Regions from separate parts of the Halomonas sp. TH-94 genome, predicted to be linked through region 2. Evidence: predicted binding sites of a transcription regulator. Region 2 holds the regulator's gene; each other region holds the start of a gene.
What was found. Region 2 encodes sigma-54, which starts transcription at its own class of promoters, with help from an activator protein. Its sites were predicted from a motif close to TGGCACNNNNNTTGCTNT; they were not measured.

Region 1 (7,601 bases), on a different contig from region 2:
AAGCCGAAGCGGCTCTGGCCGAGTAACGCCCCATCCCCCGCTGCCCAACGGCAGTGGGGGAGCACGCCTTCTCTACCGATTCCGAGGAACGCTCCGATGAGATATCCCCCCATGCTTGGGCCAGCGTCGGCCGGGGTGAGGGTCGGCACCGCTGCCGCCGGGAATGAACGAGCCTCCGAGACCCGTGGTTCGTGGCTGTTGGTACTCCTCCTGGCTCTCGCGCTGGCGCTCGGCCTGACACAGGCCGCTCCCGCCATGGCGCAGAGCGAGCCGAATGGCGACGACGAAGTGGCCACCGAACTGCTCGAGGCGCTGGATGTCGCCTCCTTTCCCGCCAAGGGCGAGGCCATCGAGGCCATCGTGCTGAGCGAAGACCCACGCGCCCGCGACTGGCTCCAGGCACTGCTCGACGGTCGCCTTCAGCGCACCGATGAAGGCCGTTTCGTGGTGGTGCTCGACAATACCGGCCGCGAGTGGCCGGTACAGGATGCCTTGAGCGGCGAGCCGCTGGGTGAGATGTCGCGTCGCGATCTTGACCGTATCGGCATCAACAACGCGCTGCGCAACCAGCTGCGCAGCGCCATTGCCGTGGTCGACCTCTACTCGTCTGATCTTGCTCTGCGTCGTGCCTCGGCCGAACGCCTGCTTGGCGAGGTCGATGCCGACCTGGCCGAACCTCTGGCTGCCGTGATCGAGGAAGAGCCGGATGCCCGGGTGCGTGAGCGCCTGATGCAAGCACTTGCCATCCATCGTCTTGAGCAGGGCGAGATCGAGGCGATAGCCGACCTGCGCGGTAGCTTGCACCCCCGCGTGCGAGTGGCCCTCAACCGCGCCGTCAACGGCGCCGATCCGCTCGTGGCCGACGCCGCCCGCGAGGCGTTGAACAGCGTCGAGCAGATGCTCAAGGTCAACCGCGCCGTGGAGACCCTCTACTTCGGCCTGTCGCTGGGCTCGGTGCTGGTGCTGGCCGCCATCGGCCTGGCCATTACTTTTGGCGTGATGGGCGTGATCAACATGGCCCACGGCGAGCTGATCATGCTCGGCGCCTACACCACCTGGGCCATGCAGCAGCTGCTGCCCGGTCAGCCGGGGTTGGCGCTGATTCTGGCGATTCCCGCCGGTTTCATGGTGGCGGCGTTGGCCGGTGTCGCCATCGAACGCGGTGTCATTCAGTTCCTCAAGGGGCGTCCGCTGGAGACGCTGCTGGCCACTTTCGGTATCAGCCTGATCCTGCAGCAGCTGGTACGCACCGCCATCTCGCCGCTCAACCGGACCGTGATCACCCCGGAGTGGATGAGTGGTTCGATCGCCATCAACGATGCGCTGTCGCTGACGCTCAACCGTATGTACGTGCTCGGCTTCGCCCTGGTGGTGTTCGCTTCGCTGATGCTGATCATGCGCCGTACCCGGCTTGGCCTGGAGGTGCGGGCGGTGACTCAGAACCGCGCCATGGCGCGTTCCATGGGTATCCGCGCCACCCGGGTCGACATCATGACCTTCGCCCTGGGCTCCGGGGTGGCGGGGCTGGCCGGCGTCGCACTTTCACAGCTCACCAATGTGGGACCCAACCTGGGACAGAACTACATCATCGACTCCTTCATGGTGGTGGTGTTCGGCGGAGTGGGCAACCTGTGGGGCACCCTGGTCGCGGGTCTCTCACTCGGGGTGATCAATCAGGTGCTTGAGCCCTGGGCCGGTGCCGTGATGGCCAAGATCATCGTGCTGGTGTTCATCATCCTGTTCATTCAGAAGCGCCCCCGCGGACTCTTTCCGCAGAAGGGCCGGGCGGCGGAGGGCTGATCCATGGATTCTTCTCGACTCTGGTTATTGCGCCCCTTCGGCGAACGCTCGACGCTGATCTTTCTCGGCGTGCTGCTGGCAGCCATGACTCTGGTGACGCTGCTGCATGTGGCAGTGCCGCCTGGGCATCCGCTCTATGTCAGCGCTTATACCGTTAACTTGTTCGGCAAGTACCTGAGCTATGCCTTGCTGGCGGTGGCGGTGGACCTGGTGTGGGGCTATCTGGGGATTCTCAGCCTCGGCCACGGCGCCTTCTTTGCGCTGGGCGGCTATGCCATGGGCATGTACCTGATGCGCCAGATCGGCGACCGTGGCGTCTACGGCCATCCGGTGCTGCCCGACTTCATGGTGTTCCTCAACTGGGACAGCCTGCCATGGTACTGGCTGGGCTTCGACATGGCCTGGTTCGCTTTTCTGATGGTACTGCTGGTACCGGGAGCGCTGGCGCTGGTGTTCGGCTTTCTGGCGTTCCGTTCACGAGTCACCGGGGTGTATCTCTCGATCATCACCCAGGCGCTGACGTTTGCCCTGATGCTGGCTTTCTTCCGCAACGAGATGGGTTTCGGCGGCAACAACGGGTTGACCGACTTCCGCGAGATCCTCGGCTTCAACCTGCGCAGCAGCGACACCCGGCTGGGCTTGTTCCTGGCTACCGGCGTAGCGCTGGCGCTGAGCTACGTGCTTTGCCGGGCAATCGTGACGAGCAAGCTGGGTCGGGTGTGCGTGGCGACCCGTGACGCCGAGGCACGCACGCGCTTTCTCGGCTATCGGGTCGAGCGCTTCCAGCTGTTCGTGTTCGTGGTGTCGGCCATGCTGGCAGGGCTGGCCGGGGCGCTCTATGTGCCCCAGGTCGGCATCATCAATCCCAGCGAATTCTCGCCGCTGTTCTCCATCGAGATCGTGCTGTGGGTGGCCCTCGGCGGTCGTGCCACGCTCTATGGGGCGGTGATCGGCGCCATTCTGGTCAACTACGCGAAGACCGTGTTCACCGGGGCGATGCCGGATGCCTGGCTGTTCGCCCTGGGCGGGCTGTTCGTGCTGGTCACCGTGTTCCTGCCCAAGGGTGTGGCGGGGCTTTTGGCACTGCGGCTGAGACGACGGCGCAACGCTGACGGTTCCCCCTCAGTCAAGGAGGCAGCGGCATGAGTATTCTGCGTTCCCTGGCGCACCGCGACCGGGTCTTCGACTTTCTGGTGCCGGCATCGTCACCCGTCGATGTGCGCCATGGCCCGATCCTCTATCTCGAGGATGTGACCGTGAGCTTCGACGGCTTCAAGGCAATCAATAATCTCAACCTGACCATCGACGATGGCGAGCTGCGCTGCATCATCGGACCCAACGGCGCCGGCAAGACCACCATGATGGATATCATCACCGGCAAGACCCGCCCGGATACCGGCTCGGTGTGGTTCGGCAGTCGTCACGACCTGCTGAGCATGAACGAGCCTGAGATCGCCAGTCTGGGCATCGGCCGCAAGTTTCAGAAACCCACGGTGTTCGAGGCGCTGACGGTGTTCGAGAACCTTGAGCTGGCAATGGCCGCCGACAAGCGCATCCTGCCCACGCTTACGGCGCGTATGACCGGTGAGATCCGCGAGCGTATCGAGGAAGTACTGGTCACTATCGGCCTGGCCGAACTGCGTGGCCGCCCGGCCGGCATTCTTTCCCATGGCCAGAAACAGTGGCTGGAGATCGGCATGCTGCTGATGCAGCGGCCGCGTCTGCTGCTGGTGGACGAGCCGGTGGCAGGCATGACCGAGCAGGAGATGGAGCGTACCGCCGAACTGCTCACCGGACTTGCCGGTAAGCAGTCGGTGGTGGTGGTGGAGCATGACATGGGCTTCGTGCGCTCCATCGCACGCAAGGTGACGGTGCTGCACCAGGGCAGCGTACTGGCGGAAGGCAGCATGGATCAGGTCGCCAGCGACCCGCGGGTGGTCGAGGTCTATCTGGGTGCCGAAGCCGAGGAGGAGACGGTCTGATGCTCATGGTAGATAAGCTCAACCAGTACTACGGCGAGAGCCATACCCTGTGGGATCTGGATCTCGACGTGCCTGCAGGCCAGTGTACCTGCGTGATGGGGCGCAACGGCGTAGGCAAGACCACGCTGATGAAGGCCGTCATGGGGGAGGTGAAGGTGGCTGCCGGCAGCATCCGCTTTGCCGACGACGTGGAACTCACCAAGCGGCGTGTCGAGGATCGCTCTCGCCTGGGGATCGGCTACGTACCCCAGGGGCGGCAGATCTTCCCGCTGCTTACCGTGGAGGAGAATCTGCGCACCGGCCTGGCGGCCCGCGGTGACGGTCGTCGCAGCATACCGGAACGAATATTCGAGCTCTTCCCGGTACTCGAGGAGATGAAGCATCGCCGCGGCGGCGATCTTTCCGGTGGGCAACAGCAGCAGCTTGCCATCGGCAGGGCGTTGGTGATCGAGCCGCGGCTGCTGATTCTCGATGAGCCCGGAGAGGGTATCCAGCCCAATATCGTGACCCTGATCGGCGAGGTGATTCGCAAACTGATTGCGGAAGACGGACTCACCGTGCTGCTGGTGGAGCAAAAGCTCCCCTTCGCACGCAAGTATGCCGACCGCTTCGTGATCATGGATCGGGGCCGGCCGGTGGCCAAGGGCGAGATTGGCCAGCTCTCCGATGCGCTGATCAAGGAGCATCTGACCGTCTAGTCAGCATGCCTTGCCGACCGCCTGCACCATGATGATGAGCGGGCGGTTTCGGCGCACCGACTAGGTGCATATCGAGCCGAGGGTTGCACCAGGATGAGCCGGCAGGCAATGCCACTCGCTCAGTGTTGAGCATATAACTTGCTGTTTCTCCATCATTAAAAAAAGGTCTCACCATTTTGGTACGGCCTTTGCTCAAAGCACTGGTAACCATGCCAGGCCACGAGTATTCCATGACCGCTTTTGAGACAGCTGCCCTTGCCAAGCCACTGACGGACTCCGGTCATCGCTTCGACGCCGGCCGTCGCTGGGCGGCGGCGCTCGAGCTCGGCTTCGGCTCCCGTGACGGCGCCACGCGCATGCTGCAGGCAAGGCACAGCGGTCCACTGCGGGTGCAGCGGCCCTTCTATCCGGAAGGCCGGGGCGGTGCCTGTCACGTCTACATGTTGCATCCACCAGGCGGCCTGGTGAGCGGCGATGCGTTGAGTATTTCGATTGGGGTCGGAACGGACGCCCATGCGCTGCTCACCACGCCCGCCGCCAACAAGCTCTATCGCGCCGACAGTCATGGCGTTGCCTGGTCCCAGCGTACCCAGCTGCGTGTGGCGCAGCATGGCGTTCTCGAGTGGCTGCCCCAGGAAACCATCGCCTTCGACGGTTCGCGGGGCGAGCAGGAAACGTTCATCGAGCTGGACGAAGGTGCGCGCTGCCTGGGCTGGGAAGTGCTGGCGCTGGGCCGTCCGGCGAGCCGGCTGCCTTATGTTTCAGGCCGAATCGATCAACGCTTTCGTTTGCTTCGTGGCGGCCGGCCGCTATGGCTGGAACGCCAGCCGCTCGACCCCGGGCATCCACGTTTTACCGGCCGCTGGGGGCAGGGCGGAGCCAGTGTGCAGGCCACCCTGTGGGCCGTGGGGCTTACCGACGAGGCCGTGGCCGTCGAGGCCCTGCGTGAGGCGATCACGGCGAGCCAGCGTTGGGCGGTGACCGTTCGCCATGGTGTTTTGCTGCTGCGTTACCTGGGCCATGAGCGCAACGAGGCCTGGGCGATCTGCCGGCAGGCCTGGGAGTGCCTCAGACCTCTGCTAATCGGCGTGCCTGCCCACCCACCCCGTATCTGGTTCACCTGACTCAATCAGGAGACACGCATGGAACTGACCCCGAGAGACAAGGACAAGCTGCTGCTGTTCTCGGCCGCTCAACTGGCCGAGCGGCGTCGCGCCCGTGGCCTCAAGCTCAACTATCCCGAAGCCGTGGCGCTGATCAGCTTCGAGATCATGGAAGGGGCCCGTGATGGCCGCAGCGTGGCTGAACTGATGAGCTACGGCCGCGAAATCCTCACTCGCGACGACGTGATGGAAGGGGTGCCGGAGATGGTCGGGGAGGTTCAGGTCGAGGCGACCTTCCCGGACGGTACCAAGCTGGTCACCGTTCATTCGCCGATAGTGTAAGGAGACGCCTGATGATACCCGGTGAGTACCAGTTGCAAGACGGCGAGATCGAGCTTTGCGCCGGACGCGAGCGGATCTCCGTCGAGGTCGCCAATACCGGCGACCGGCCGATTCAGGTTGGTTCCCATTACCACTTTGCCGAGACCAATCCGGCCCTGGTTTTCGACCGTGCCAGGGTCCGGGGCTTTCGTCTGGACGTGGCAGCGGGCACGGCGATTCGCTTCGAGCCGGGCCAGACGCGGGAGGTCACGCTGATTCCTTTTGCCGGCACCCGGCATATCTACGGTTTCCGCGGTGAGGTAATGGGATCGCTGGATGGAGGTGAGGCATGAGCACCAGCATCAGCCGGCAGGCCTATGCCGACATGTATGGCCCCACGGTGGGCGACCGGGTACGCCTGGGCGATACCGAGCTGTGGATCGAAGTCGAGCGCGACGCCACCCACTATGGTGATGAAGTGAAATTCGGCGGCGGAAAGGTGATTCGCGACGGCATGGGCCAGAGCCAGCGCCTCGACGATACGGTGATGGATACCGTGATTACCAACGCCCTGATTCTCGACTGGTGGGGCATCGTCAAGGCGGATGTCGGCATCCAGGCCGGCCGTATCGCGGCCATCGGCAAGGCGGGCAATCCGGATACTCAGCCCGACGTCGAGCTAGTCATCGGCCCGGGCACCGAGGTGATCGCGGGTGAAGGCAAGATCCTCACCGCGGGTGGCATCGACGCGCACATTCATTTCATCTGTCCCCAGCAGGTGGAAGAGGCGCTGATGAGCGGCATTACCACCATGCTCGGCGGCGGTACGGGGCCGGCCACCGGCAGCAACGCCACCACCTGCACGCCGGGCGCCTGGCATATCGGCAAGATGCTGCAGGCGGTGGACGACCTGCCGATGAACATCGGCTTGCTCGGCAAGGGCAACGCCAGCCTGCCCGAGGCCCTGGAAGCCCAGCTCGAAGCCGGCGCCATGGGCCTGAAGCTGCACGAGGACTGGGGCACCACGCCCGCTTCAATCGACAACTGCCTGAGCGTGGCCGAGCGCTACGACGTGCAGATCGCCATTCATACCGACACCCTCAACGAGTCGGGCTTCGTCGAGGATACTCTTGCCGCCTTCAAGGAGCGCGGCATCCACACCTACCACACCGAGGGTGCCGGGGGCGGTCATGCGCCGGATATCCTCATCGCTTGCTCCAAGCCCTACGTGCTGCCGTCGTCGACCAACCCGACGCGGCCCTATACGGTCAACACCATCGACGAGCATCTCGACATGCTGATGGTGTGCCATCACCTCGACCCCAACATTCCCGAGGATGTGGCCTTCGCCGATTCCCGCATTCGCCGCGAGACCATCGCCGCCGAGGACATCCTGCAGGACCTGGGCGTTATTTCGATGATCGCTTCGGACTCCCAGGCCATGGGCCGGGTCGGGGAGGTGGTGTGCCGCACCTGGCAGACCGCCCACAAGATGAAGGTGCAGCGCGGCCTGCTGCCGGAGGACGAGGCGCTGGGCGCCGATAACTTCCGTGCGCGGCGCTACATCGCCAAGTACACCATCAACCCGGCGATCACCCACGGCATCAGCCATGAGGTGGGCTCCATCGAGGTGGGCAAGCTGGCCGACCTGGTGCTGTGGAGCCCGGCCTTCTTCGGCGTCAAGCCGGCGCTGATCC
Region 2 (7,601 bases):
TGAAACGCGCCCTGGTGTGGCTGGCCTTCACCCTGGTGCTGCTCGCACTCAGCTCGCGCTCGCTGGTATGGGGTGCCAGCGAGCTGGCCCGCGGCCTGGGCATCAGCGAGCTGATCATCGGCCTCACCGTGGTTGCGATAGGCACCAGCCTGCCGGAACTCGCAGCCTGTATCGCCAGTGCCATCAAGCGGCATCACGACCTGGCCGTGGGTAACGTGATTGGCTCGAACCTGTTCAACCTGCTCGCCGTGCTGCCGATCCCCGGCTTGTTGGCACCGGGCCCGATCGACCCTGCCGCCGCCAGCCGCGACTTTCCCATCATGCTGCTGCTGACGCTGGGAATGGGCATGGTGTTGTTGTGGTTCCGGCACGGCCAACTCGGGCGACTACCCGGCGCACTCTTCCTGGGCGTCTACCTGGTCTACCTGACGTGGCTGGCCGCCGCTGCCAGCGGTGCCACTTGAGTGATTCCCCACAAAGGACAACAATCACCGACATGACCATCGATGCCACTACGCCACCTTCACCCGCCGCCCCGTCCGAAGGGGAGTCCAGCCTGCGTGCCAGCGCTCGGCGCACCCTGCTGATCGAGGAGCAGGCCGTCGCCAGCCTGGCCGGGCGCCTCGACAGCCACTTCGATCATGCCTGCGAGCTGATGCTCGCCTGCAAGGGGCGCGTGGTGGTGACCGGCATGGGCAAATCGGGCCATATCGCCGGCAAGATCGCCGCCACCCTGGCCAGCACCGGCACCCCGGCATTCTTCGTGCATCCCGGCGAAGCAAGTCACGGCGACCTGGGGATGATCACTCCGGGGGACGTGGTTCTGGCGCTGTCCAACTCCGGCGAAACGGCGGAGGTCACCGCCCTGCTGCCGCTGCTCAAGCGCATCGGCACACCGCTGATCAGCATGACCGGCCGCCCCGGCTCGACGCTGGCTCGCCACGCCGATGCCCATCTCGATGCCGGCGTCGAACGAGAAGCCTGCCCGCTGGACCTAGCACCCACCGCCTCGACCACGGCAGCCCTGGCGCTGGGCGATGCGCTGGCGGTGGCACTGCTCGAAGCGCGTGGTTTCACCGCCGAGGACTTCGCCTTGTCGCATCCGGGTGGCAGCCTCGGCAAACGACTGCTGCTACGTGTTTGCGACCTGATGCACCAGGGCGAGCGACTGCCCCGCGTGCCGCTCGGCAGCCCCCTGCGCGACGCTCTGCTCGAAATCACACGCCAGGGTCTCGGATTTACCTGCGTCGTCGACGAGCAAGACTGCCTGATCGGTGTCTATACCGATGGTGACCTGCGTCGCACTCTCGACCAGTATCAAGATTTGAGCCGATTGACGGTGGATGACGTCATGACCCGTCCCGGCAAGCGAATTGCGCCCGGGGTGCTGGCTGCCGAGGCGGTCCGCATGATGGAAGACAACCGAATCACGGCGCTCGCCGTGGTCGATGACGAAGGCCACCCGGTTGGCGCACTGCACATGCACGACCTGCTGCGAAGCGGCGTGATCTGACTTCACTCTGACAAGGAGAGCTCATGGCCCTGGCCATCACCACCCTCGATCCACGCCTTCTCGACCGGCTGCGCAAGATCCGCCTGCTGGCACTGGACGTCGATGGCGTACTTACCGACGGCCGTCTTTACTTCCAGGCCGACGGTATCGAGATCAAGGCGTTTCACACTCAGGACGGCCTGGGCCTGAAACTCCTGCGCCGCGCCGGCCTGCAGGTGGCCTTCATCACCGGGCGTGAATCGCCCATGGTCAGTCATCGCGCAGCCGCTCTGGGCATCGACCATGTCTTCCAGGGCTGTGAGGACAAGCTCGTCGTGCTGCGCGAGCTCTGCGCTCGCAAGGGAATCGAACTCGAACAGGTCGCCTATTGTGGCGACGATCTTCCCGATCTGGCGCCCATTCAGCGTGCCGGCATCGGCATTACCGTACCCGGCGCACCGTCCTACATCCGCGCCCTCGCCGACCACGTCACCGAGCGCAGCGGCGGCCATGGCGCGGTACGCGAGATTTGCGACCTGCTGCTGGAAGCGCAAGGGCATCGCGACGCCCTGATCGACACCTACCTCCACGGCAAGCGTTGAGACCGGCGTCGATGCTACGTCGCCTGCCGCGCCCCTCGTTTCGCCTCTGGCTGCTGCTGTTGCTGTTGGCGCTGGGCAGCCTGATCGCCTGGCTTGACCCATGGCAGGTGCCTACGCCCGGCCCGGTACCCACCGACGACGCCGGAGAACCTGACTATTTCCTGGAACAGGCCCGGCTGACTCGCTTCGATATCGATGGCCAGGCCCATCAGCGCCTGGAGAGTCCCAGGCTGGTGCATACGCCGCACGACGACGTGACCCGCGCCGTGACGCCGGTGGCTCATCTGATCGATCGAGAAGGCCGTCTCTGGGTCGCCAGCGGCCGGGAAGGCCGACTCGGCCCGGGCGGCAACCCCCTTACGCTGACCGGCGACGCCCGCCTGTTCGCTCCGGAGGAGCGCTGGCAGCTCGACACCGAGGTGCTGCATTTCGACGCCAATGTCGGTCATGCCTGGAGCGACACACCCGCCCTGCTGCAGCAGCCGCCACAGCATATGCGCGGCGAACGTTTCGACGCCTGGATCCATGACAACCGGGCGCGATTGACAGACAATGTGCGCGGCTACCACCCCCCGGAAGGCGCTCAGCCGGGACAGGCCGACCCCGTCACCCTGGAGGAACTCACGCCATGAAGCGATGCAAGCTTCCGACGCCCCGCATGCTGCTCAGCCTGGCATTGATCGGCCTGGCATTGAGCCCTGCCGCGAGCATGGCCCAACAGCGCGACGCCGATCAGCCTATCCAGATAGAAGCCGATCGGCTCGATCTCGACGATATCGCCGGCACGGCGATCTATACCGGCGAGGTCGACATCCGCCAGGGCACCATGCGTCTTACCGGCGACCGCGTCGAGCTCCGGCGCAATGCGGCCGGCGAGCTTTCCCGTGCCACGGCTCACGGCGAACGTGCCTATATCGAACAGCAGCCGGACCCGGAGCAGCCAGTGGTACGCGGCTGGGGGCGCACGATCATCTATCACGTGGCCGAGCGACGCGTCGAACTGATCGACCGCGCCGAACTGCACCAGGCTGGCGATACCTTCGACGGTGGCTATCTGGAGTACTTCCTCGACCGTCGCGTGGTCCAGGCCCGCGCCGAGAGCGAAGGTGTCGAGGGACGCCAGCGTATCCGCATGACCCTGCAGCCGGAGCGCTGAGATGGCGATGAAGACTCTGCATGCTCGGCACCTGGCCAAGAGCTACAAGCGTCGCCGCGTGGTACATGACATCAGCCTCTCCATCGAGCAGGGCTCCATCGTGGGGCTGCTCGGCCCCAACGGCGCCGGCAAGACCACCTCGTTCTACATGATCGTGGGGCTGGTGAGAGCGGATGCGGGTAATGTCTGTATCGACAAGCTCGACCTGTCGCGCAGCGCCATGCACGAACGCGCTCGGGCCGGGATCGGCTACCTCCCCCAGGAGGCCTCGATCTTTCGCAAGCTGTCGGTGGCCGACAACATCATGGCCATCCTCGAAACCCGCAAGGATCTGGATCGCCGGGGCCGTCAGCAGCGCCTAGAACAGCTGCTCGAAGACTTTCACGTCACCCATATTCGCGACAACCTCGGGATGAGCCTGTCCGGCGGTGAGAGAAGGCGCGTGGAGATAGCCCGAGCCCTGGCGACCGAGCCGGCCTTCATCCTGCTCGATGAACCCTTCGCCGGCGTCGACCCCATTTCGGTCGGCGAGATCAAGGGCATCATTCGCCAGCTCAAGGCACGCGACATCGGCGTCCTGATCACCGATCACAACGTGCGCGAAACGCTGGATATCTGCGACTCCGCCTACATCGTGGGAGATGGCCAGATCATCGCCGAAGGTAACGCCGAAGCCATTCTGGCCAACCGTCGCGTGCGCGAAGTCTACCTCGGTGAAGATTTCCGCCTATAACGCAACTCTCTGTTACATGCAAGCATGAAAGCACTATTAACACATTCTCGTCAGACATGATTGCAATAAATGGCATGCTTATTGCAATCATCGCTATTGCAACTCGCCGCACGCCAGTCTAGGGTAGAGTCTTTCCGGCAAATGAGCCCTTATCCTCATGGCCATGAAAGCATCATTGCAACTCCGCGTCGGCACTCAGCTGACCATGACACCCCAACTGCAGCAGGCCATTGCGCTGCTGCAGCTCTCTACGCTGGACCTGCGTCAGGAGATCCAGCAAGCACTTGAATCCAACCCCATGCTGGAGCTCGACGAGGGCTTCGGCGAGCAAGCCGTCAGCGAACCCCAGAGCGACGACTGGGCCGATGAAATCCCCAGTGAGCTGTCCACCGACAGCGATTGGGAGGATACCTACCCTGACCACGGTGCGAGCTCCGGCAGCGGTACCGGCGAAGGGCCCGATTTCGAGCGCCAGGCCTCCGGGCAGACACTGGCCGGGCATCTGATCTGGCAGCTGGCCATGATCGACCTGAGCGAGCGCCAGCGCCAGATCGCCGAGAGCCTGATCGATGCCGTGGACGGCACGGGCTATCTGGCACAGCCGCTGGAGGAAATCCGTGATGGCTTGCGCCGCCAGGGTCTTGAGGGGCTGCCCACTCGCGAAGTCGAGCAGGTGCTGCTACGTCTGCAGCAATTCGAACCCACCGGCATTTTCGCCCGTGATCTGCGCGAGTGCCTGATGCTGCAACTCGCCACCCTGCCCGACCACACCCCCCTGCTGCCCCAGGCTCGGCGCCTGGTGCGCCAGTTCCTCGAAGCGCTTGCCGCCGATGACCGGCGCCTGCTGAAGCGGCGCCTGGGCCTGGATGACGACGCTCTCGACGAGGCCATCGCCCTGGTGCGCTCGCTCGACCCTCGCCCGGGCAGTGCCTTCGCCGAAGTCGGCAGCAACTACATCACTCCGGACCTGGTCGCCTACCATGACGAATCCGGCTGGCGGGTGGAACTCAATGCCGAAGCCCTGCCGCGGCTCCGCATACAGCCCGACTACGCCGCGCTGGTACGCCGGGCCGACAAGAGTCAGGACAACCAGTTTCTCAAGGATCACCTGCAGGAAGCCCGCTGGCTGATGAAGAGCCTGGCCAGTCGCAACGACACCCTGCTGCGCGTCGGGCGCGAGATAATGGCACGCCAGATCGATTTTCTCGAACAGGGCGAAGAAGCCATGAAACCGCTGGTCCTGGCGGATATCGCCCAGACCGTGGAGATGCATGAATCGACCATATCGCGGGTGACCACCCAGAAGTTCATCCACACCCCGCGCGGCGTGTTCGAACTGAAGTTCTTCTTCTCCAGCCACGTCGGCGGCAATGGTGAGGGCGACGCCCATTCCAGTACCGCCATCCGGGCCCGCATTCGAAAATTGATCGCCGACGAGACACCACGAAAACCGCTATCCGACAGTCGACTGGTAGATCTGTTGGCCGAAGACGGTATTCAGGTGGCACGCCGTACCGTGGCCAAGTATCGTGAAGCCTTGGGGATCCCCTCTTCAAGTGAGCGCAAGCGTTTTCGCTGATGACGACGTGGCGCGTTGACGCCGGACAAGAGCATTGATCGGAGGGGGTTTGCACGGTGCCAAAAAGGGTTACAATCAAATCACCATTCGAAGGACGAAGGAGCTTGTCATGCAAGTCAACATTACCGGCCATCATGTTGAACTGACCGATGCACTGCGTGACTACGTGAGCGAGAAGCTGAGCCGCGTCCAACGGCACTACGACAATATCACCAACGTACAAGTTACTCTCTCGATCGAGAAAGAGCGTCAGCAGGCCGCCTGTACGCTGCACGCCGCCGGCGCCGATCTGCATGCCGAAGCCTCCGATACCGACATGTACGCCGCCATTGATGCCCTGACCGACAAGCTCGACCGCCAGCTGGTCAAGCACAAGGAAAAGGCCCAGGCCCGCGCCCAAGGCGCCGGCATTCGCTGAGTCGTCATGACACTTGAAAACATACTGCCTCCGGAGCGTGCGCTGTTCGACGTTCCAGGGGGCAGCAAGAAGAGGGTGCTGGAGTTCTTCAGCACCTTCATTGCGCAAAACACCCCGAGCCTCGATAGCCAGGAGGTTTTCGGCAGACTGATCGGCCGTGAGCGGCTGGGCAGCACCGGGATCGGCAACGGCGTGGCCATACCGCATGCCCGAAGCCCCCATTGCCACAGTCCGGTTGCCGCCTTCCTCAAGCTGGCCGAGCCCATCGACTTCGATGCCATTGACGGAGAACCGGTCGATCTCGTCTTCGTCCTGCTGGTCCCCGAGGAAGCCGACGACACTCACCTCTCATTGCTGAGCCAGGTGGCCAGCGTGATGAACGACACCGAAACCCGCACGCTGTTGCGGCGGTGCGAGAGCCAGCGCGAACTCCACGAGCGCCTCATAAACGCCATTCGACGACAGTCTTCGGCCTGACCCGCCCGCGTTGCCGTTCGGCCAGCCCCTGATCAGGAGAAATACATGCAGCTTGTGATCATCAGTGGCCGATCGGGCTCCGGTAAATCGATCGCACTGCAAGCACTCGAAGACATTGGCTACTATGCCATCGACAACCTGCCAGCCATGCTGCTAGGTTCGCTGGTCGACGAACTGCGAAACTCGCCCACGGTTCAATCCTCGATCGCCGTCAGCATCGATGCACGCAATCTCCCTCACGCCCTGGAGCGCTTTCCCAGGCTGTTGGAAGAGCTTCGCGCCAACAAGGTCGACTGTCAGATCGTCTATCTGACTACCGATGCCCGGATCCTGATCGAACGCTATTCCGCCACTCGCCGCCGCCATCCCTTGACCCGCCACAGGGACATGACGCTGAACGAGGCCATTGAGACGGAAGACGCCACGCTGAGCGACATTCGCAACCTCGCCGATCTGATTATCGACACGTCGCGGCTATCGGTACACGACCTGCGTGGCCGAATCACCGAACAGGTGGCCAGTCATCACGCCGATCAGCTGACATTGACGGTGGAGTCGTTCGGCTTCAAGGGCGGCGTGCCACTCGACGCCGACATCGTCTTCGACGCCCGCTGTCTGCCCAACCCCTACTGGGATCCACGCCTGCGCTCGGCCACCGGACGGGAGCCGAGCATCGTGGAATTCCTCGAACAGTACCCGCTGGTCGGGCAGATGCTGGATGACATCGTTGCCTGGGTAGAGCGCTGGCTGCCGGCCTATCGCGACACCCATCGCAGCTACCTTACCGTCGCCATCGGCTGCACCGGGGGCCAGCACCGCTCGGTATATCTGGCCGAGCGGCTCGCCAAGCATCTCGCCAAGCAACAGCCGGATGTGCGTCTACGTCATCGGGAGCTGGGCATTCACACACCGGTCGCTGCCTCGCAGGAGCCGACCGCAGAGCCGTCCGAAAGCAAGGAAGCCTGAGCGTGCCCAGCCGCAAGCTGACTCTGACCAACAAGCGCGGACTGCATGCGCGCGCTGCCACCAAGCTGGTACAGCGCTGCCAGCCCTTCGATGCGCACGTGCTCGTGAGTCGAGGCGCCCAGCAGGCCGATGCCGGCAATATCATGGCCCTGCTGATGCTGGGTGCCCCTTGCGGCAC
Region 3 (7,601 bases), on a different contig from region 2:
CTGGTCGAGCAGGTCACCGAGGAGCGAGTGCTGACGCTGTTCGCGCACCGCGGCGCCAGCGGCGTTCGCCGCTACCTGATGCCGAGCCTTTCGGGGATGAATCTGGTGATCGACGACGTGCTGCAGGGTGGCGTCAACGGGGCACTGAACCTGGATGGCCACGGCAAGACGCTCTCTTATTTGCTGCTGGGCATGAGCGTAACGCTCGAGGGCAAGTGACGACCAAGAAAAAGGCCACCCGTAGGTGGCCCGATGTCACTTCATCCAGCACTATGCCTGGGCCTTGACCTTGTTCTGCTGCTTGGCGGCGCTGCGCCGCTGGGCCAGGCTTTCCACCTTGCGCTGCTTCTCGTAGAGGAAACGCAGCACTTCCTGGCGGTAGTGGTTGTAGCGCGGGTCGTCGGCCAGGGCGATGCGGTCGCGGGGGCGTGGCAGGTCGATATCGAGTATCTCGCCGATGCGCGCCGAGGGACCGTTGGTCATCATCACGATGCGGTCCGAGAGCAGCACCGCCTCGTCGACGTCGTGGGTGATCATGATCACGGTGTTGCCCAGTTCGTCCTGAATGCGCATCACCTCCTCCTGCAGGTGAGCCCGGGTCAGGGCGTCGAGTGCGCCGAAGGGTTCGTCGAGGAGCAGCACCTTGGGCTCCATGGCGAGTGCTCGGGCGATGCCCACGCGCTGTTTCATGCCACCGGAAATCTCCGCCGGGCGCTTGGCCAGCGCATGGCCCATGCCCACCATCTCCAGATTCTTGACGATCCACTCGTGGCGCTCGGCCTTGTTCTTGGTGCGCGCACAGGTCTTGTTCACCGCCAGGGCCACGTTCTCATAGACGGTGAGCCAGGGCAGCAGCGAGTGGTTCTGGAACACCACGCTGCGGTCGGGCCCCGGCGAGTTGACTTCCTTGCCGTCGAGGATCACCGCACCGGAAGTGGATTCGATGAGCCCGGCGACGATGTTGAGCAGGGTGGACTTGCCGCAGCCGGAGTGGCCGATGATGGAGATGTATTCGCCACGCTCCACGGTCAGGTCGATGCTCTTGAGCACCTGGGTTTCCACCCCCTTGCCATGGAAGGTCATGTCGACGTTCTCGATGCTCAGATAACGGTTGCTCATGTTCTTTCTCCTCAGCCTTGGGCGGTGCCGCGGGTGACGCGATTGCCGATGAAGGCGACCAGGCGGTCGAGGGCGAAGCCGACGATGCCGACGTAGATCAGGGCGAGCACGATGTCGCTGATCATCGAGGCGTTCCAGGCGTCCCAGATGAAGAAGCCGATACCCACGCCGCCGATCAGCATCTCGGCGGCGACGATGGCCAGCCACGACAGGCCGACGCCGATGCGTAGCCCCGAGAAGATGTACGGGGCGGCGGCGGGCAGCATGATGCGGGTGAAGTACTCATAGCCGTTGAGGCGCAGCACCCGGGCCACGTTGCGGTAGTCCTCGGGGATGATGCGTACCCCCACCGAGGTGTTGATGATGATCGGCCAGATGGCGGTGATGAAGATCACGAAGATCGCCGAGGGAGCGCTGTCCTGGAAGCCGGCCAGCGAGATCGGCAGCCAGGCCAGCGGCGGAACGGTGCGCAGCACCTGGAACACCGGGTCGAGGCCGCGCATGGCCCAGGTCGATTGGCCGACCAGCACGCCCAGGCTGATACCGGCGACCACCGCCAGTGAGTAGCCATACGCCACCCGCTCGAGGCTGGCGAGGATCTGCCAAGCCATGCCCACGTCGTTGCCGCCGTAGTCGTAGAAGGGATTGACGATCAGATCCCAGGTATCGCGCAGCACCTGTGAAGGGGCCGGCAAGGCGGCGCCCGGGGTCGAGCAGAGGATCTCCCATACCGCGACCAACAAGGCCATGATGACCACCGGTGGCACTACCTTCTGAATCAGCATGTGCTGCAGGCTGCTGAGGTCGGGAACCCAGCCGAGCCGGGCCGAGCGGGACATGCTGTCGCTACGTTGCACTGTGCTCATGATACTGTCTCCTTCCTATGCGGTGCGTTGGCGCTTCAGGCGAGCCGCTTGATCTCGAGGCTGTCGAGATAGGCCTGGGGGTCTTCGGGATCGAAAGTCTTGCCGTCGAAGAAGGTTTCCACGCCGCGTGAGGTGGAGTCGGGAATGTCGGCGGCGTCGATGCCGAGGGCCGCGGCCGCTTCACGCCACAAATCCTCACGATTGACCTGCTCGATAAGCGCCTGGCTGTCGAAATCCTGGGGCAGGTAGCCCCAGCGCTTGTTCTCGGTGAGAAACCACAGGTCGTGGCTCTTGAACGGGTAGGAGGCATGATGCTTCCAGTAGCGCATCATCTGCGGATGGTCCTCGATCACCAGGCCGGTGCCGAAATCGAAGTTGCCCTGAATGCGATCGATGAGGTCGGCATAGGGGGCATGGATCCAGCGCCGACGGGAGCAGATCTGAGCCATCTCCTCGTGGTTGGCCGGGTCTTCACACCACATCTGCGCCTCCATGATCGCCATCATCAGTGCCTTGGTGGCGTTGGGGTTGGCTTCGACATAGTCGGAGCGCATGGCAAACGCCTTCTCGGGATGGTCGTTCCACAGCTCGCCGGTGGTGTTGGCGGTGTAGCCGATGCCCTGATTGATCAGCTGATGGTTCCACGGCTCACAGACGCAGAAGGTGTCCATGCTGCCGACACGCATGTTGGCCACCATCTGCGCGGGGGGCACGGTAATGGTGGAGATGTCCCGATTCGGGTCGATGCCGCCGGCAGCCATCCAGTAGCGAATCCACATGTCGTGGGTACCGCCGGGGAAGGTCATGGCGGCGTTCACTGCGTCGCCGCCGCTACGTTTGGCGGCGATCGCCTGGGCGAACTCGCTGGTATCGAGACGCACCTCGAGGTCGGCATGCTCGCTGCCGACCGAAATACACTGGCCGTTGAGATTGAGACGCGCCAGGACGCTCATGGGCACCGGCCGGTTGTTCGGGGTAATGGCGCCGGCGCTCATCAGGTAGGGCATGGGCGTGAGAATGTGGGCGCCGTCGATGCCGTTGCGCTGCGAGCCGAGCACCAGGTTGTCCCGGGTGGTGCCCCAGGAGGACTGCTTGAGTACCTCCACGTCGCTCATGCCGTGGGCGGCGAAGAAACCTTTCTCCACCGCGACGAACAGCGGAGCGGCATCGGTCAGGGCAATGAAGCCGAGCTTGGCCGAGGTGGTTTCCGGGTTGCCGCTGGCGAAGGCCCAGCTGGCCGGTAGGCTGCCGAGCAGGGCGGTACCGCCCACGAGGCTGGCTGTCTGCTTGAGAAAACGGCGGCGGTCGAGTGTATGGCCCTTGCGTGTCTTGTTCATTGTATGGCTCCCAGAGAAAGTGGCTGACCAAGAGAAAAAACGGCGCCTGCCCTGATTCGCATGACGATGTCATGGGAATCCGGGCAGACGCCGTTGTCTGGTCCTGATGCTGCATGGAAGCGCTGAACCGTCGTTGACTCAGCGGACGATCAGCCATTGCAGCTTGGGTGCCATTGCGCCTGTTTTGTTTAAAAACTATAAATAAATCAAAAAATTGAATTGCTTTGCGTGATTCGAGTCAATTTCCCGTTCGTCGTGCTGAGCGCCCTGAAGGTGCGTCACGGTTGTGCATTGCACCATTGCCGTTCGCGCTCGTGACGGGCGCTACGGTGTCGCTTTCAGCGCTGGTGGCGCGAGAATGTCGGACAGGCCGAGTAAGGTCTGGGCGATCTCGGCCATACCCTTGCTCTGATCCATTGCCATCTTGCGCAAGAAGGCATAGGCCTGCTCTTCGGTCATTTGCCGGTGCGTCATGATCACCCCCTTGGCGCGCTCGATCAGCTTCCGCTCGCGCAGCGCCCGGCGTGTGTTTTCCAGCTCGTCGCTCAGGCTCTCCAGGCGGCCAGCCTGGGCGCGCATCAACTCTACCAGCGAGCGGTTGAGTGAAGAGCCCACCACGCGGGCGGTTACCTCGCCAAGCTCCTGGGTGGCGCTGCCCCCGAATAGCTCCACCAACTGCTGGCAGACCCCCGGCGAAGCCTCGTCCAGCTGTTTGCCCAGCTCGCCCTGGCAGGACAGGCTGCGGCGGGCGTCGAGCGTCTTGGCCAGGCACAGGCTCGACAGCTCACCAATCAGGTAGGCCTCCACTCGCTGCATGGCGTCGATACGGCGGGTGGTCAGTTCGTACCAGGTTTCGCCCAGGGTAGTGGCGCTCTCTGGCAGCGTCGTGTCGCCGCAGGCCATTTCGCGCAGCTGCTGGATACCGGCCAGAGTGCGGGCGGGCATTTCGTGCTGCCACTGCTGACGACCCTGTGCAGTGGTGAACTCGAGACAGATATCGAAGCAGCGCTGCTGGGCGTCGATCAGATGCAGCAGCAGCTGGCGGTGGGCATCGTCGAACTCTCCGGAGGTGAAGCCGGCGGCGCCGCAGGCACGCTCCTGGCCGGCCAGTTCCTTGCCTTGCATGAGGTGAAAGATGGCCACCAGAGCGAGCGTGACCTCAGGGTCGCCGGCGGTATCGGCCACCTCGAACACGACCGATAGCAGTGCACTGATCAGCTGGTTATAGGACTGCGTTGCGTTATCCGGACTGGTCTGCAGGGCTTCGATCGCGCTGCGCAGCGTTTGCAGCCCGTCGAGTGCATGCCAGACGAAGGCGATGCGCTTGAGCAGGCGGGCGTTGGTGGCAGGACGCCCGGCGGTATCGCCCAAGGCTTCGAGGCTGGTCCACAACGCCCGCTCGGTTTCCAGGCACTCTGCGATACGCTCGTGACGACGCTCGGCGAAGCGCCGGCCCTGTGAGGCCAGATAGACGTTCGAGGCGCCGCGCTCCTTTTGCAGGGCATGGACGAAACGGCTGATGTCGCCGACGATGTCGCAGGCGGCGGTGAGGTGTTCGAGATCGTCGATTTCGCAGCGTTTGGCTGCCAGTAGCAGGCGTTCGGCAGGTGTCATGGTTCACCTCATGCTCACACGATGACCGCCGCCTCGAGGGCGGCGGCCAGATTGGGCAAGCGTCGTGGCAGCCAACTGCTACGACACCTGCGATCAGCGCAGCGACAGCGCGCCGGCGCCGGTATCCTCACCTACGGCATCGCGGTAGGCTTCCGCTTCGACCGCTTCCACTTCGTCGCTGAAGCGCACCAGCAGCGCACAGGAGGCCAGTACCAGTACCACCAACCCTAGATAGAACAGGCCCTGCTGGTAGGTAATGGCTTCACTGCGAAACAGGAAAGCGGCGGCTACGGCCCCCACGTTGCCCCCGGCACCGACGATTCCCGCCACAGCGCCCAAGGCCTTCTTGTTGATGAACGGGACCACCCCGTAGGTGGCGCCTTCGGCCATCTGCACGAACAGGCTGAAGACCAGCATCATGCCGATGGCGTAGGAGAGCACGTGCATCTGCGAGAAGGCCACCAGGGCAAGCCCTTCACAGATCAGCGCGATGAACAGCCAGCGTACCCGGCCCTTGAGCCCGCCGTTCTTGGCGAACAGGTCGGAGAAGATGCCGCCCATGGTGCGGGCGAAGACGTTCATCAGCCCGAACAGCCCGGCGATCATGCCGGCGGTGGCCAGCGTCAGATCGAAATGGTCGAAGAAGTAGATGGCGGCGATGTTGTTGATGGTCAGCTCGACCCCGAAACAGATGGCATAGACCACGAACAGCGCCCATACCCGAATGTCCTTGGCGGCGGCGAGGAAACTCTTGCCGGCACCGTTCTCGCCGCCGGCCGGTGGCAGCTCGCCGCGTTCGCGCAGCTCATCGAAGTTGCCGTTGGGCGCATCCTGCGTGAACAGCCAGTAGCCGATACCGGTAAAGAACATCACCACGCCGGGCACTACCATGGCCAGACGCCAGCCCAGCGTCTCGCTGACGCCCAGCATCAACAAGCCGGAGAAAATCAGCGGCATCACGATTTGCGTGGTACCGCCACCCAGGTTGCCCCAGCCGGCGCTGGTCGCGTTGGCCGTGCCCACCACATTGGGAGCGAACATCATGGTGGTGTGGTATTGGGTGATCACGAAGGAGGCACCGATGGCGCCGATGGCCAGACGTGCCAGCAGAAAGGTCTCGAAGCTATTGGCGAAAGCGATACTGATCACCGGAAACGAGCCGAGTATCAGCAGGCCGGTGTAGGTCTTGCGCGGGCCGATCCGATCGCACAGCACGCCGATCAACAGGCGAACGATCACGGTGATGGCCACCGACGCGATGATGGTGTTGCCGATCTGGGTTTGGGTCAGGGCCAGATCTTCGCGCACCACCGCCATCAAGGGAGCGATGCCGAACCAGCCGAAGAAGCAGATGTGGAAAGCGAACCAGGAGAAATGGAAGGCACGCATCTGAGGCGTGCTCAGGCTCAAGAGACGAATGCGGTTCGCCTTGTTGAGAATTTCCATGGGAGTGACCTCATACGGATTGTCGATTCAAGCGTTCGCCCTTCTCCGTTGAAGGTCAGGTCTGACGCACTCGTACTTCCTCCTGGAAGCCTGGTCTACGCCTACCCGGCATTGATCTGTATCAAGCAACAGATCTGCCACTTTTCTATCTTGTCTTTGTTATTCAGTTGCTTAGTTTTTGAATTAACCACTATGGAGGCGTTGGGCCGCCTGTCGGCGGTTCCGTGATGGTGCAGTGCGGAAGGCGTTTGCCCCCTGCTGGTGCCGCAGGGGGCGGCGGGCTGGCGAAGGGGGATCAGTACATCGCCAACTGAGCTTCAGCCCTGTCGCAGCGAAGAAACGCCGAGCTTTCCAGCCACTCGGGATCGGGGTAGTAGGCGAAGAGATAATGATCCTCCTTGAGACTGTCGATCAGCGGGTAGGTCACCTCCTGGCGTACCGCAGGGCAGCCGTGGCTTCGTCCCAGGCGTCCGGTCTTGCGGATGAATGCTTCACTGACGTAGTCGGCCCCATGGATGACGATGGCGCGCTGATAGGCCAGGTCGTTGACGCCAGCCTCCAGGCCCTCCAGGCGCAGCGAATAGCCGTTGCGGCCGTAGTAGCTGTTCATGGTGCGAAACAGCCCCAGGCTCGACTGATAACTCTCCGGCGTATTGGAGAACACGGTAGCTTCGGCGTCGCCCGAACCGCGGCCGTGCGAGACCAGCTCTTCGAACATCAGCTGTTCTCGCGCCAGGTCGAAGACCCACAGGCGAGGCTCGCTGGAAGAGCGGGAAAAGTCGATGACGGCGAGGCGCTCCGCATCGGGCTCGGCACAGGCCAGGGCGTTGGCGGCAAGCTCGAGCACATGGGAGTCGGCGCCGGGGGCCAGGCGCTGCAAGGTTTGTCCGAGTGGCGCGGCGGCCGAAAAAACCAGCCCTGCCTGAGCCATGAAGCCGCCGGCATGGGCGGTGGGCAGAGTGGCGGGCAGAGTGGCGAGCAGAGCGGCGGCGAGGGTCGGCAAGGGGAGAAAAGAAGACAGTAGCGTTCGCATGGAGAAATGCCCTGGAAAGTCCGTCGCGCCGATTGGCAAAAGTCGGTGCGTAAACGAGTATGAAAGAATGTAATGAAATAGGCTGGCTCGCTGGTGCTAACCAGCCACTATTATGAAGTGAGAGGCCAGGAAGGCCAGACCGGTCATCAACGAAGCAGGAGCGATAGATGCGGGGTATTACATGGA
Region 4 (7,601 bases), on a different contig from region 2:
TCAAGGCCTGACGCAGCTGGCACTCTATTTCGGCAGGCCGCATCGTTTCACCACCTTCGCCCAGCTTCAGGCGGAACTGACCGAACACTATGCCGGCTTCGGGATCGAGAGCGAGGCGGCATGGCGGCGGCTGGCGCTGGGCAGCGCACGCCGACTACCCGACGGCAGCTGGACCTACCATTACGATCCACGCATCGCCGAGCAGTTCGTTCACGACACGCCCCGCGACACCTGGGCAGACTGGCGAGCGATCCAATGCCCGCTGATGGTGATCCGGGGGGCTGAATCGCCTTTGCTGGATGCCGCAAGCGTGCTGCGAATGGCCGAAGCACAGCCCGGCCTGGTGACGCTGGAAGTACCCGGCTGCGGACACGCCCCGATGCTCGACCGCGATAGCCAGGTAGCACCCATCGCTGAATTCATCGCCCGCCCCCACCGCAGGTCTCCGCCCCTCCAGCCCTGGCGCCATGTAGAACGCTGGTGGCAGCGGCTTCTTGCTTGGGCGAGGCGGGACAAACCTCTCAAGGGCACCGACTAGTCGATTCGGTCGGCATCGCGCTGGGACGACGCCGATCGATCCGAGCGCGGCCGGCTACGCAGAATACGCCCTTCGGGATGCACCTCGATCCTCTCGCCTCCCCCCGGCCCCATGACGTCGTCTCGCCACATTTCGCCGCGCTCCCGCGGCCTCACGGCACCGGGCTGTGCCGGCTCCCCAGGCCCAGGGGCATGCCCCCAGCGAAAGCGAGGGTCGAATAGTATCCAGGGGAGTTCGACGCTGAACGAAGGATCGACCCGACGATGCTGGTGCCAGTGCTGGCGATGCCAGTCAACGGGATGCAGTACGGGCTGAAAGGCAATTGCACTGCTCGAATGTCGGATTTCACCTGGCGTGGCCCAAGCAGGCACGCCGAATGCTAGCCAACCCAGCAACAGCGCCACCTGACGGCCGCGCCACTTGTTCGTATCATGCATAGCCGTGCTCCCCATGCGCCTACCTCTGCCTACCCCCCACCAAGGCCTTCAGTATAAGCGCGCTGCCGCACAGGGCTAGGTACGGTAATCGCGTGACTCGATACCCCACGCTTTGAGCCGCGAACGTAGGGTCGTCGGTCGCAGGCCCAGCAACTCCGCCGCACCTCCCGCTCCCGACACCTTGCCGCCGCAGGCGCGCAGCGCCGCCACGGCATTGGTTCGCTGATGCTGGGTCATTTCGTGTTCGGTTAACGGCTCCGGCGGCTTACCCGAGGCCTGATGCAACGTCGGAGCGGTCCAGCCTGCCGACTCAAGAGGCCTCTGCTCCGCCAGCTTGAACAGCTCGTCGAAGGTAAGATCACGACGCTGGGCAACGATGACCTGGCGCTCGATGACGTTTTCCAGCTCCCGAATGTTACCCGGCCAGGTGTAATGCTTGAGTGCTTCCATCTGACCCGGTGGTATGCGCATGCCGGGCTTGTTGAATTTCTGGCAGGCCCGGCGCAGGAAATGGCTGGCCAGCAGCGGCACGTCGCCGATACGTTCACGCAGGGGCACCGACGTGATGGGGAAGACGTTGAGACGGAAATAGAGGTCCTCGCGGAACTGGCCAGCCGCGATCATTTCGCTCAGCTCACGATTGGTCGCCGCGATGACGCGAACGTTCACCTCCCGAGTACGGTCGTCGCCGACGCGCTCGAACTGCTGATCCTGGAGCACTCGCAGCAGCTTGCTCTGCAGCTCCAGTGGAATCTCGCCTACCTCGTCGAGAAACAGCGTACCCCCGTCGGCCAGCTCGAAGCGCCCTGGCCGGTCGCTCACTGCCCCGGTGAAAGCCCCTTTCACATGGCCGAAGAACTCACTCTCGAACAGGTCGCGGGGGATCGCTGCACAGTTGACCCGAATCAGCGGCCGGTCGCTGCGCCCACTGCCCGCGTGAATCGCCCGGGCGATCAGCTCCTTGCCGGTGCCGGATTCGCCGGTAACCAGCACGTTGGCATCGGTTGGCGCCACCAGTGCGATCTGTCGCACCAGATGCGCCACTGCCGGACTCTCGCCCACGATCTCACGATGATTGATCTCGGCGGTGATCTCTTCCTGGAGATACTGGTTCTCGAGTTCCAGGCGCAGCTTGAGCGACTCCACCTCGGCCAAGGCATCGCGCAGCTGCTGCTCGGCGAGTTTACGTTCGCGAATGTCGCGAAACAGCACCACGGCGCCCACCAGCCGCCCGGTCTCGAAGATGGGGGTGCTGGTGTATTCGACCGGGATCGCCTCGCCGTTCTTGTGCCAGAACACCTCGTTGTCGACGCGATGCACCTGGCCGTCACTGAACGAGGCGTGGATGGGACACTGTTGAACCGGGAAATGGCTGCCGTCGGCGTGAGTGTGGTGAAACATCTGGTGGGCGTCGTGGCCGACTATGTCTTCACTGCTCCAGCCCAGGATACGCTCAGCGGCAGGATTGACGAAAGTGGTTCTGCCTTCGGCATCGAGGCCGTAGATTCCCTCCCCTGCAGCCCCCAGAATCAGCTGATTCTGCCGCTCGATACGCTCGAAAACCTGCTCGACCCGCTCCCAGCCCACATGCCCGCGCCTATGTCGGCGCCACAAATCGGCCCGCGCCCGCCGCTGTTCGGCCTTGTCGAGTTCGATCACGCCGAACAGCAGGCGTTGGTCATCCAGCGCCTGGCCATACACTTCCACCCGGTGAGGCACGCGCCGCGTATCGAGCAACAGCAGGTCGTCGGACCAGGCCGGCGAGCGCTCCATGGCTTCGTCACTGAACGCAACCCAGAGCGGTAACGAAGGTCCCAGGCAATGGCTGAAAGGCCGTGCAGCCAGTCGCTCGTAGTTTGCGCCCAGCAGGCGACAAGCCTCGTCATTGGCTGCCAGCAGCCTGTCGGCGCGTGGGTCGGCCAAGAGCAGGGCAATGGGGGCGTGTTCGAAGGCGGATACGTCCGCCAAACGGGAGAGAGACATCGCTAGGCTCCGACAGAAAGTCTTCTCATCCCATACAAGTCACGTACCAGTGACGAAATTTCGTTTCAGCGGCAACGAGATATCGTCTTTGACGAGATTTCGTCCTTCCGTCGAACCGCTGGCCGGCATCGAAGCTGTAGTCCCAAATCATTGAGTGAAAAGGACTAATACGTATTTCACAAGAAATGGCACACGGCTCGCTTTAGTCAAGGCGACTGCCGGCACGCCTTGTCCCCATGCACCAGGCGAGTGCAGGCAATCCTTCACCTGCGCCTTCGAGGGGAAACCATATGAATAACGATCACAACAGTCTGGGAAACCCGTTCGATCACCGCCAGTCGCTGGTCCATGGCCGCGATTGTGGCTGCGGCGAATGCTCCACCACTCGCGTTGGCGGTGAAGACGCCCCGCGCGACAGCGAAGCGATGATGGATCGCGTCGTCGAAAGTGCCCTGGTACGCGGGATCTTCGGCCACAGCGACATGCATCGGCGCCAATTCATGAAGCTGGTGGGTGGCGGCACGATGGCCGCTGCCTTGTCGAGCATTCTTCCACTCAGTGCGATCAAGGCCGCCGCCCAGGAGAGCATGGGGCCTTTGGAAAAGCCTCAGCTCGACATCGGCTTCATCCCCATCACCTGTGCCACGCCGATCATCATGGCCCATCCGATGGGTTTCTATGAGCGCTACGGGCTCGACGTCAACGTTATCAAGGCTGCCGGCTGGGCGCTGATTCGCGACAACTCCCTGAACGACCGCTTCGATGCAGCCCATATGCTCACCCCGATGCCCCTGGCCATGACGTTGGGTGCAGGTTCCAGCACGCGTCACTTCATCGCCCCTGCCATAGAGAACATCAACGGCCAGGCCATCGTGTTGCGCAACGACCACCAGGACAAGCGTGACCCCGAGCAGTGGCGCGGCTTCACCTTCGGCGTGCCCTTCGAATACTCAATGCACAATTTCCTGCTGCGCTACTACGTGGCCGAACACGGGCTCGATCCGGACCGTGACATCCAGATCCGGGTGATCCCGCCCCCCGAAATGGTCGCCAACCTGCGCGCCGGCAATATCGACGGCTTCCTCTCCCCCGACCCCTTCAACCAGCGCGCGGTCTACGAGCGGATCGGCTTCATTCATCTGCTTACCAAGGAGATCTGGGAAGGTCATCCGTGCTGCGCCTTCGCTACCAGCGCGCGCTTCGCCCGAGAGAATCCCAATACCTATGGTGCGCTGCTGCGGGCCATCATCGATGCCACTCAATACTCCTCCGATCCGGCCAACCGCTCCGAGATAGCCGAAGCCATTGCTCCTGCCGCCTATCTCAACCAGCCGGTGACGGTGATCGAGCAGGTACTGACCGGGCGTTTTGCCGACGGCTTGGGCAACGTGCAGAACGTGCCCGACCGTATCGACTTCGACCCTTTCCCCTGGCATTCGATGGCGATCTGGATCCTCACCCAGATGAAGCGCTGGGGGTATATCGACGGCGATGTGGATTACCAACAGATCGCCCGCGACGTCTATCTCGCCACCGATGCCCGTGAGGTGATGCGCGAACTGGGCTACGACGCACCGGAGGAGAACGCTCGCCAGTTCCAGATCATGGGCAAGACCTTCGACTACACACAGCCTGAAGCCTATGTCGAAAGCTTCGCACTGAGGAGGAGCTGACATGGATCGCACCACCACTGAATGGAAACTGAACCTCAACACCCGCGCCACGCTGCTGGCCGTGCTGCTGCTCATCGTCGGTCTGGGGCTGTGGGAAGGCCTCAATCGTGCCCCCATACTCGGTGGGGCGGGAGCGGAACTCAGCGAGTACGAACTCCTGATGGGCGGCGCCGACGAAACGGCGCGAGTACCGCCACCCTCGGCAATTTTCGAACGCGCCTGGGTCGAACTTTCCAACCCCTTCTACGATGCCGGCCCCAACGACAAGGGAATCGGTATCCAGCTTGGCTACTCGCTCTATCGCGTGCTGACGGGCTACTTGATGGCCGCGGCCATCGCCATTCCCGTGGGCTTTCTGATCGGCATGTCGCCACTGATGTACCGTGCCTTGAACCCCTACATTCAGGTCCTGCGCCCGATCTCACCGCTGGCGTGGATGCCGCTGGCCCTGTTCATCATTCGCGATGCCGAAGCCTCGGCGATATTCGTGATCTTCATCTGTTCGATCTGGCCGATGCTGCTCAACACCGCCTTCGGCGTGGCCGGGGTACGTGACGACTGGGTCAACGTGGCCCGTACCCATGAGCTTTCGCCACTGAAGACCGCCTTCAAGGTAATTCTGCCTGCCGCTGCCCCCACCATTCTCACCGGCATGCGTATCTCTATCGGCATTGCCTGGCTGGTCATCGTCGCCGCCGAGATGCTCGTGGGCGGCACCGGCATCGGCTACTACGTGTGGAACGAATGGAACAACCTCGATCTGACCAGTGTGATCTTCGCCATTCTGGTGATCGGCGTGGTGGGCATGCTGCTCGACCTTGCGCTCTCGTCGATCGCCCGGCTGGTCACCTACCAGGAGTAAAGCGCCATGACTCATGCCTTCGTGGAAGTTCAGCAAGCTGCCAAGCGCTTTCCCGGCATCAAGGGCAGTCCCGACCTCACGGTCTTCGAGAACGTCAGTTTCCAGCTTCAGAAGGGCGAGTTCGTTTGCATCATCGGTCACTCCGGCTGCGGAAAGTCGACCATCATGAACGCCCTCGCCGGCTTGGACAGCCTTAGCGAAGGCGCCATGATCATGGATGGGCGCGAGATCGGAGGCCCCAGCCTGAAGCGCGGCGTGGTGTTCCAGAACTACAGCCTGCTGCCGTGGCTCACGGCACTGGATAACGTGCGCTTTGGCGTACGCGCTCGCTGGAAGGAGTGGAAAGAGAGCCAGGTTACCGATCACAGCCTGCGATATCTGGAAATGGTCGGTCTGAAGGAAGTCGTCATGCGCAAGCCGGCGCAGCTCTCGGGCGGTATGCGCCAGCGAGTCAGCATCGCCCGGGCATTCGCCACCAAGCCGGAACTGCTGCTGCTCGACGAGCCCTTCGGTGCACTCGATGCACTGACACGAGGAGTGATTCAGGACGAATTGCTGAAGATCTGGAGCCAGGACCGTCAGACGGTATTCATGATCACTCACGATGTGGACGAGGCGATCCTGCTGGCCGACCGCATCTTCCTGATGACCAACGGCCCCGAGGCGCGCATCGCCGAAGCCGTGGAGATCGACCTGCCGCGGCCGCGCTCGCGTGGCGAGATCGTCAAGCATCCGCATTTCTACACCCTGCGCAATTACCTGGTCGATTTCCTGGTCAACCGCGCCAGTGAACTGCGAACCGCTCCTCAGGATTCGCGCGGCTTGCATTACCCCCGCTCGGTCAACCCCGTTGCCGAGGCAAGCGCCTCGGTAACGTTCCGCAAGGCCGATGCCCAGGCATCTGCCCCACCCAAGCTGGTCACTGTCACTCCCAAGGAGAGCCATCATGGATAAACTCGAGATGCGCCACACCCTGCTCGCCGCCAAGGCCCGCAAGAAGATGAGCTGGGACGAAATCGCCAGCGCCGTAGGCTTGTCGCCGGTGTGGACCGCCTCGGCCTGCTACGGCATGAACAGCGCCAGCCATGACGTGGCCCACAAGCTGTGCGACGTGCTGGAAGTGGAAAGCGACGTGGCCGAAGCGCTGCAGGCCTTCCCCACCAAGGCCTGGGACGAGGCGATCCCTCAGGATCCCTTCATCTACCGGCTCTACGAGGTGGTGGGCGTTTACGGCGAGACGCTGAAGGATGTGGTGCAGGAGAAATTCGGCGACGGCATCATGAGCGCCATCGACTTCACCATGGAAATGGACAAGATCGAGGACCCCAAGGGGGACCGGGTGCTGCTCACCCTCAACGGCAAGTTCCTACCCTACAAGGCCTGGTAAGCAAACTCACCTGGCCGCCCCGGAAACCGGGGCGGCCAAGGGACAAGAGCGCCGCTCAAAGCCGATAGCTCAGCGACAGCGCACCGTGCACGGTGCCCCCATCCTGCTCCTCGAACTCCTTGCTGCGCCAGATGTGAGCCAGGCTCATCTCCCAGCGCTCCCAGGTGAGCGCCACGCCGACAACCGCATCGCCGACCAGCTCGCGACGATCGACTGAGTGACTGTCGCGGACGGTATTGCCGTCCAACAGCAGGTTATGCGCCACGTAGCGTCCCTGGAGTGCGGCGAAGAGATTCCAGCCGCTGCCCGGCGATGTCGAAACCTGTCGGTAGCCCCCGCGCTCAATGCTCAGAGAGGGCCAACCCATGCTGTTGTCGAGTCCGCGACCGAGACGCAGGCCGTAACCACCGCCGGCCTGAACCAGCAGATTACCGAGCGCCGCCGACAAGCCGGGGCCGTGCTGCATCTCGAGCCACCCCAGCGACAGGTTGTGCCACCAGTGGCGGCGATACCCCACGTTGAGAATGGGCTCATTGCCCAACTGATGGGACCAGCCGCGGGGCCGCTGGCTATTGGTGAAACGATGCACCTCACGTTGCACGCTGTCGGCGGAGGTAATCGGCCCGACCACACCAATATCGAGTTGAAGCGCATCCTCGCGGTGCCAGGCGCCACGCAGCGGCTCTCGTCCATACAGCGCCAGGCCGCCCAGTATCAGGCC

Region 1: AC2VNO_RS01680 (urease accessory protein UreD) is a predicted target of sigma-54. The motif match lies at 4,658-4,675, and genes of this name have one in related genera.
Region 3: AC2VNO_RS05445 (CmpA/NrtA family ABC transporter substrate-binding protein) is a predicted target of sigma-54. The motif match lies at 3,478-3,495, and genes of this name have one in related genera.
Region 4: AC2VNO_RS10175 (CmpA/NrtA family ABC transporter substrate-binding protein) is a predicted target of sigma-54. The motif match lies at 3,145-3,162, and genes of this name have one in related genera.

The regions. Positions count from the first base shown of each region.
Region 1 covers NZ_JBYCKL010000010.1:67,565-75,165, forward strand. The annotation lists gene urtA (urea ABC transporter substrate-binding protein) at 1-26, shown strand, start outside; gene urtB (urea ABC transporter permease subunit UrtB) at 97-1,800, shown strand; gene urtC (urea ABC transporter permease subunit UrtC) at 1,804-2,946, shown strand; gene urtD (urea ABC transporter ATP-binding protein UrtD) at 2,943-3,782, shown strand; gene urtE (urea ABC transporter ATP-binding subunit UrtE) at 3,782-4,480, shown strand; gene AC2VNO_RS01680 (urease accessory protein UreD) at 4,711-5,604, shown strand; gene AC2VNO_RS01685 (urease subunit gamma) at 5,623-5,925, shown strand; gene AC2VNO_RS01690 (urease subunit beta) at 5,937-6,257, shown strand; gene ureC (urease subunit alpha) at 6,254-7,601, shown strand, end outside.
Region 2 covers NZ_JBYCKL010000034.1:29,455-37,055, forward strand. The annotation lists gene AC2VNO_RS05865 (calcium/sodium antiporter) at 1-464, shown strand, start outside; gene AC2VNO_RS05870 (KpsF/GutQ family sugar-phosphate isomerase) at 497-1,513, shown strand; gene AC2VNO_RS05875 (KdsC family phosphatase) at 1,537-2,094, shown strand; gene lptC (LPS export ABC transporter periplasmic protein LptC) at 2,106-2,726, shown strand; gene lptA (lipopolysaccharide transport periplasmic protein LptA) at 2,723-3,250, shown strand; gene lptB (LPS export ABC transporter ATP-binding protein) at 3,258-3,983, shown strand; gene AC2VNO_RS05895 (RNA polymerase factor sigma-54) at 4,141-5,562, shown strand; gene hpf (ribosome hibernation-promoting factor, HPF/YfiA family) at 5,672-5,980, shown strand; gene ptsN (PTS IIA-like nitrogen regulatory protein PtsN) at 5,987-6,457, shown strand; gene rapZ (RNase adapter RapZ) at 6,503-7,423, shown strand; gene AC2VNO_RS05915 (HPr family phosphocarrier protein) at 7,426-7,601, shown strand, end outside.
Region 3 covers NZ_JBYCKL010000032.1:23,892-31,492, reverse strand. The annotation lists gene AC2VNO_RS05460 (AtuA-related protein) at 1-219, shown strand, start outside; gene AC2VNO_RS05455 (ABC transporter ATP-binding protein) at 271-1,119, opposite strand; gene ntrB (nitrate ABC transporter permease) at 1,131-1,985, opposite strand; gene AC2VNO_RS05445 (CmpA/NrtA family ABC transporter substrate-binding protein) at 2,021-3,322, opposite strand; gene AC2VNO_RS05440 (nitrate- and nitrite sensing domain-containing protein) at 3,647-4,936, opposite strand; gene AC2VNO_RS05435 (MFS transporter) at 5,030-6,382, opposite strand; gene AC2VNO_RS05430 (murein L,D-transpeptidase catalytic domain family protein) at 6,678-7,415, opposite strand; gene AC2VNO_RS05425 (L,D-transpeptidase family protein) at 7,583-7,601, shown strand, end outside.
Region 4 covers NZ_JBYCKL010000051.1:69,405-77,005, forward strand. The annotation lists gene AC2VNO_RS10160 (alpha/beta fold hydrolase) at 1-538, shown strand, start outside; gene AC2VNO_RS10165 (hypothetical protein) at 535-975, opposite strand; gene AC2VNO_RS10170 (sigma 54-interacting transcriptional regulator) at 1,051-2,958, opposite strand; gene AC2VNO_RS10175 (CmpA/NrtA family ABC transporter substrate-binding protein) at 3,249-4,631, shown strand; gene ntrB (nitrate ABC transporter permease) at 4,633-5,493, shown strand; gene AC2VNO_RS10185 (ABC transporter ATP-binding protein) at 5,500-6,447, shown strand; gene cynS (cyanase) at 6,440-6,880, shown strand; gene AC2VNO_RS10195 (lipid A deacylase LpxR family protein) at 6,936-7,601, opposite strand, start outside.